3 regions of the Blautia sp. HCP3S3_C12 genome follow, and region 3 is predicted to be linked to each of the others. Evidence: riboswitches for the same ligand, from Rfam matches in the RefSeq annotation. Region 3 holds a riboswitch; each other region holds the start of a gene.
The links. A riboswitch is a leader RNA that binds a small molecule or an ion and turns the genes downstream of it on or off. The one in region 3 is predicted to bind cobalamin.
Positions count from the first base shown of each region.

Region 1 (2,204 bases), on a different contig from region 3:
CCTGCTTCTTTTACCTTTTCAATTACTTTATCGCATGCGGTATCTTCCGGTTCACCTTCAACAGTACCGATGAAAGCGTTTGTGAATCCAAGATCATCCATCTGTGTCTGCATCTGGTCGTAGGTTACATTTGCTGTATGGGAAGTACCATGTCCCATGAATACAAATGCTGTACCAGCATCTGCGGCTGCCTTCATATCATCGAATCCGGCTACCTTGCAGGCTTCATCTGTAATTGCCTGGGCAACTGCTTTCTTGTCATCGTTGATCACGGTAGCGTCATCGCCAACTTCACCAAGCATTGGCTCTGCGATTGCTACAGATTCAAATTTATCTTTGTATCCATCAATTGCTTCTGTCATTTCATCGTACTCAGCACCATGCATCAGATGAGTAGGCTGCACAACCAGGTTCTTAACACCGTTAGCTACTGCACGGTCCAGTGCCTGCTGCATGTTGTCGATTACTTCGTTATCTCTTGCCTGTACATGGTTGATGATGATCTGTGCTGTAAAAGCTCTTCTTACAGACCAGTCCGGATATGCTGCTGCCAGTGCATCCTCAATACCTTTGACATCTTCTGCACGGCTGTCGTTAAAGGAGGTACCAAAGCTTACTACTAAAAGCTCGTTTTCACCGATTTCATCCTGGTTGCGTGGATCATCCTTGGAAGCATCTCCTGTGTCACGGCCGAAGTAGTCAGGATCTGCATTCTCGCCAGTTACCAGTTCCTTCTGTGCATCTGTCAGCTTATCCCATGCTTCTTTGGCTGCCTTACAGTCATCATCTGTTGTGTCTGTTCTTTCCTGAACATAGATTTTATCGATCAGTGCGCCAACCTCATCAGCTGCCTTCTGGTCATCGGAAGAAGCATCAGCATCTGCGGAAGCATCATCTGTAGCTTCTGCAGCATCAGCTGCTGTATCATCTGTAGCTTCTGCGTCATCTGTAGCAGCTGCGTCATCGGCGGATTCTTCTGTAGCTGCGTCCTCAGCAAATGCAACTGTGCCGGTAGCTGCTGTCATAGAGCAAGTCATTGATACTGCTAACAATAAGGCTAACATAGATTTTCTTTTCATGGTGTTTATCCTCTTTTAATAATTAAATATTTCCGGACAGATGTATGCAAAGAAAAACAGCCGCATCTCTGCAGCTGTTACTTTTCTCATTATACACGGTTTGTATCGGATTTCGTAAATACCGGACATAACATAAACATCCGGCAGGATACGATAAGAACTATGTAAGTCATGAGAACAAAGGTACTGTAAACCGCAGACCCCAAATTCCACGTCAAGGCAGATCTCCTGACTTCGTTCATCGCTGCTTATCCCTTCCCGGTAAACCAGTGGTTCTGAAAAACAGCTCCCTTACACAGTGACGGTATCGTTCCGGATTCTCACCGGATTCCCTTTTGCACATCCATTAGGATGTAACCTTAACGTTATAACTCTTGCACATATTCAATTCGGATACTCTTTTTTTACCACAAATTTTACAGATTGTCAAGAATAAGACGAAAATTACCAAAAAACATTTCGCATTTTTCAGACATTTTCAATCCTGATACAATGGCTTGAAAAAGCAGGTTCGGTTTCCGGTGTGGCAGGCAGCTCCTACCTGGTCTACTTTTGCCAGGATGGTGTCGTTGTCGCAGTCCAGGGTAAGGGATTTCACATATTGGAGATGTCCGGAGGTCAGACCCTTGGTCCACAGTTCATTGCGGCTTCTGCTCCAGTAGGTCATTTTTCCTGTCTCCACAGTGGTATTGTAGGCCTCTTCATTCATATAAGCCAGCATTAGTACTTCACCAGTCTCATAGTCCTGTGCGATTACAGGTACCATTCCGTCGCTGTTCAGCTTGAAATCTGCCCAGGTAAAGGCCTTCTCCTCAGATTGTGCAGGATGGATTTTCTTATTCATATGTGCCTCCTTTATGCCAGACTTCCCTTTGTGGAAAGTACATCTGTGATCCGTGGGTCATAGGAGGTAGCTGCGTCCAGTGCCTTGGCGAAGCTTTTGAACATGGCTTCTGCCACATGATGATTGTTGCCGCCGCTTAAGACTTTGATGTGCAGGTTCATGCCGCAGGAATAGGAAACAGCGTAGAAAAACTCCTTCACCATTTCTGTAGACATATCTCCGATCCGGTCAGCGGTAAACTCTGCATCCCAGGCAAAATAGGGTCTGCCGGACAGGTCAAT
Region 1 covers NZ_JBQHWC010000025.1:33,374-35,577, reverse strand. Annotated here, with positions in the region: gene ACTNDS_RS15220 (sirohydrochlorin cobaltochelatase) at 1-1,079, opposite strand, end outside; cobalamin riboswitch at 1,281-1,456, opposite strand; partial or broken gene hisI (phosphoribosyl-AMP cyclohydrolase) at 1,558-1,878, opposite strand; gene hisB (imidazoleglycerol-phosphate dehydratase HisB) at 1,935-2,204, opposite strand, start outside.
Region 1: linked by a shared signal. The riboswitch ahead of ACTNDS_RS15220 (sirohydrochlorin cobaltochelatase) and the one ahead of ACTNDS_RS06765 (cysteine-rich small domain-containing protein) in region 3 are both predicted to bind cobalamin.

Region 2 (2,204 bases), on a different contig from region 3:
GGGAGCAGGGCTTACGGCTGCAGCGTGGGGAATTGAAGCAATAACGGGAGTGATCTGTAAAGGTGTGGCAGAGCTTCAGGGGTGCCTGAGTGAGAAAATTATTGACACTCTGATATACATTCCACTGGCGCTTCTTATGTTGTCAGTATCGCTCCCGCTTGTAATACATTTTGGAGCAGAAAAAGGACGTTATATTGCAATGGTCATGTGGGCTATTATAATTGCCGTAGTTTATATTCTGATAAAAACAATGGGACTTTCAGCAGACGCAGTCGGTGCATGGCTGAATGGACTGAACTGGGGAATGGTATTGGCCGGAGTTGTATTATTTACAGTAATTGTATATATGGGATCTTTTTGGATTGGTGTCCGGCTTATGGAGAAGAAAGAATTCTGATGTGTCTCGAATATGGTTGTAATTATAAAAGCAGTGTGCTAAAATTATATCAGCGTAATTGAATAGCTGTTAAGTGAACATTATCATACGCAGATTTTGTGTATGATAATGTGAGAGGGAATCAGGTGAAATGCCTGAACGGTTGCGGCCACTGTATACAGAAAAAAGCGGGATTGTAATATGTCATTGCATAAATATGTGAGAAGGCGGAATCCGGCTGCCAGAGAGTATCTGGAAATATTTCTGATACAATATTCATGAACTGCTGAAGCATGGATGTTGTATCAGTTTTTATTTTATGGGAACTTTCTGTGATCTGTGAGTCAGGAAACCTGCCTGACAGCGTAAAGAAGGAGCTTCCGTAAAAAGTATCCGTTATTCTTATCACTTCTATTTTACTTTTTCTGAAGTCCCATCTTTTCGGTTACACGAACAGGTAAATAACATATACGAAAAGAGAGGAAGTCAAATGAAAAACAGGTATTTATCCACAAGAATCATGGCAATTATGATGGCAGCAGCTATGGCAGTTTCCGCAGCTCCGGCAGCTTTTGCAGCAGAGAGAGCAGACTCTGAGACAATCAAAGAGGACAATCAGCCGGCAGCAGATGCAGACTCTGATACACAGGAAGATGCAGACGCACAGGATTCAGCAGATGCAGATAAGACAGCAGACGCAGAAGGTACAAAGACAGAATATCCTCTGACCATCACAACCTATGATTATGATGGAAATGAAATCGAAACAACCTATGAAAAGGCACCGGAGAAAGTTCTTGCTGTATATCAGGGAAGCATTGAAACCATGCTTGCACTTGGCCTGGAAGACCGTCTGGTAGCTACTGCAGGTCTTGACAATGAAGTTCCGGATGAACTTAAAGATGCATTTTCAAAAACAAATTATCTTGATGAATTTACCCCATCCCTTGAGACTGTAACGATGTTGGAGCCAGACATGATCTTATCCTGGAGCTCCCTGTTTTCTGATAAAAATCTCGGAAATGTAACAGACTGGATCGACAAAGGCTGCAACACTTATTACAACACAAACACACGTCCTGACGGAGACAGAACTCTGGAAAATGAATTTACAGACATCTTAAATCTTGGAAATATTTTTGATGTACAGGACAAAGCACAGGCAATCGTAGATGATGCAAAGGCAGTGATCGATAAAACTCTTACAGCAACAGCAGATGTAGAAGAGAAACCAAGCGTAATGGTTCTGGAACCTCTTGGAGAAGATATCACAAACTATGGTGCAAAGAGCCTTGGTGGAGATATGGTAACACAACTGGGTGCGACTCTGGCAAATCCGGATGCTTCTACAGCAGGAAAAGAAGATATCATTGCAGCAAACCCTGATGTGATTTTTGTTGTATACATGCCATATGCAGGTGATGATCCGGAAACTGTAAAAGAAAGCCAGCTTGCCGTTATCAAGGATGATGAAGCACTTCAGAGCCTTGACGCTGTAAAGAACGGTCGTGTTTATCCGATCATGCTCAGTGAAATGTACGCAAGTGCAACACGTACACAGGATGGTATTGAAACTTTCGCAAAAGGATTATATCCGGATGTGAATCTTGACTGATTGAGGAAATAACAGTGAAAGAACAGGTTTCACAGATAAAAAAAGGCAGTGTGCTCAGGACATCCATGTATGTGGCAGTTCTTATCGGGCTTGCGGCATTTTTGATTTTTTCCATTCTTGCAGCAATCACTTTTGGAAATGCAGATCTGTCACTGAAAGATGTTTACAGTGTCATTGCATATAAATTGTTTCATATCAAAAGCTTGTCCGCCT
Region 2 covers NZ_JBQHWC010000020.1:14,093-16,296, forward strand. Annotated here, with positions in the region: gene ACTNDS_RS13645 (ABC-2 transporter permease) at 1-397, shown strand, start outside; cobalamin riboswitch at 476-751, shown strand; gene ACTNDS_RS13650 (ABC transporter substrate-binding protein) at 867-1,991, shown strand; gene ACTNDS_RS13655 (FecCD family ABC transporter permease) at 2,006-2,204, shown strand, end outside.
Region 2: linked by a shared signal. The riboswitch ahead of ACTNDS_RS13650 (ABC transporter substrate-binding protein) and the one ahead of ACTNDS_RS06765 (cysteine-rich small domain-containing protein) in region 3 are both predicted to bind cobalamin.

Region 3 (2,204 bases):
AGTTGTTTTTATTCCGAACCCCAATTGACAACCTTTCTTCTTTCTGTCATAATTGTTATATATATTTTTTCAGAATATCTCTGCAAAACAGTCATTAATTTTATTTAAAAGGGGATGATCCTTACGTATCTTGCAGATATCCATACACATTCCATTGCAAGCGGACACGGTACTTCCTGCACAATTTCCGATATGGCAAAAGAAGCCGGACGCAAAGGTATGAAGCTTCTGGGCATCACTGATCACGGTCCCGGTACTCTTGCTTCCGGCACATCTTCTTATTTCCGCGGGTTGCCATTCTGCCCCAGAAAGCGTTTTGGTGTAGAAGTACTTTATGGCGTAGAACTCAATATTCTGGACATTCAGGGACATGTAGATCTAAGTGATGAGCTGTTGTCTAATCTGGACTACGCTATCATAAGTATGCATGGCCAGAACTACAGATCCGGAACTGTCAAAGAGAATACTCTTGCATACCAGAATGCAATGAAGTATCCTGCCGTAAAGGTTCTGGGCCATTGTGATAACCCGGCTTTTCCGGTGGATTACGATGCACTGGCTTATACAGCCAGCAGAGAAAATGTAATTTTTGAAATCAACGAAGTCTCACTGACTCCCGGCGGATACCGCGGTGACACCAGGGCAAATAACGCAGAAATCCTTCGTTGCTGCCTTAAATATCAGCTTCCCATTGTTTTATCCAGCGACAGCCATGGAAAAGAGCATGTAGGAGATTTTACCTATGCAGCAGAGTTCGTTCACCAAACCGGCTTTCCCGAATCATTGATTCTGAACAATCAGATTCCCAGACTGAAGGTATTTCTTCAAACCCGTTAGTTGTTTCCAATATGTGTTCATACCATTTCTTATGCAGGTATACAAAAAAAGATCATCAACAGATATTTCTCATATAAATATCCATTGACGATCTTTTTTATTTTCACCGGTCAGCCAGCCTTACTGCTGATCTGCACGCATTTTCTTCATCAGCTCAGCCAGTTCCTGATATTTCCCGGTCACATATCCATAGTTCTTTCTCTTATGAGGAAGCTGACAGTTGGTACAGTCCTTCAGCCCACTGTCTGTATATCGAAAATTCCCACCGCATTGATCCCCCAGTGCATATAAAGGGCAATAACAAAACAAACAGTTAAAATCCTCAGGATCTGCTCCCTTATGGCAGGGAAAAAACTCACATTTTTTATGACTGAAAAAAGAATACTCTTTATCTTCCCAATATGGTTTTTCCATATCTTATTCCCTTCTTCCAAATAGGCAGACAACAGATCAATCTATGATTTTCTCCATAATAAAGAGGGAGCGATGCTACTCCGGGGTAGAAGATTAATCCGTTCATGAGTGCGCGGAGGGAACGAATATTTCCGAAGTAGTATCGCCTGCCATTTAATCATGTATAATTCATAAAGAACAGGCGCATTCCATAAAAAATGTCTGCCTTCGAAAAAGCAGACAACGCTCCGAAGCTGCGGATTCAACGGAGTTGGTTGTTACACTTTACACGGAAGTTTAACCTCGCCATACTAAGCAGGTTTCCTGGCTCCAGGCTCATCGCTCCTCTCTCCTTCTCATGCTATGGCACAATGGATCTGCGAGATTTGCTCCTCTGTTACAGTGACCGGATCGCTCAGGTTTCTCACCTGATTCCCTCTCTCTGTACTGTATAAATAACAGTATCAGCACTTAATATGTTCTATATGGAATTATACTGTCCTTATAATAGCATCACTGTTAGAGAATGTCAACTATTTGTCAAAGTTTTTCAGAAACTTTTTTATATACTTTTTAAAAATTTTTTCAAATAAAAAACCAGGCAACAACACATATGGACGTCACCCGGTCTTTCCTCATTATTTTTTATCGGATATAATCTTTTGCAGATTATACAAGTCTTCTTACTGATACAATTGTTCTGTATGCAGCGTTGTCGCTGATCTTAATGCCGTCTACAGAGTTGGATGCATGTACAATACGTCCATTTCCCATATAAATTGCCACATGGCCGCCATAACAGATCAGATCACCTGGCTGCGCATCTGCGTAAGATACTTCTGTTCCACAATTCTGCTGTTCATAAGAAGTTCTCGGAAGGCTTACTCCAAAGTTGGCATATACACTCTGTACAAATCCAGAACAGTCTGCACCACTTGTAAGACTTGTTCCTCCCCATACATATGGATTTCCCA
Region 3 covers NZ_JBQHWC010000005.1:94,755-96,958, forward strand. Annotated here, with positions in the region: gene ACTNDS_RS06760 (phosphatase) at 115-837, shown strand; gene ACTNDS_RS06765 (cysteine-rich small domain-containing protein) at 958-1,251, opposite strand; cobalamin riboswitch at 1,528-1,720, opposite strand; gene ACTNDS_RS06770 (NlpC/P60 family protein) at 1,900-2,204, opposite strand, start outside.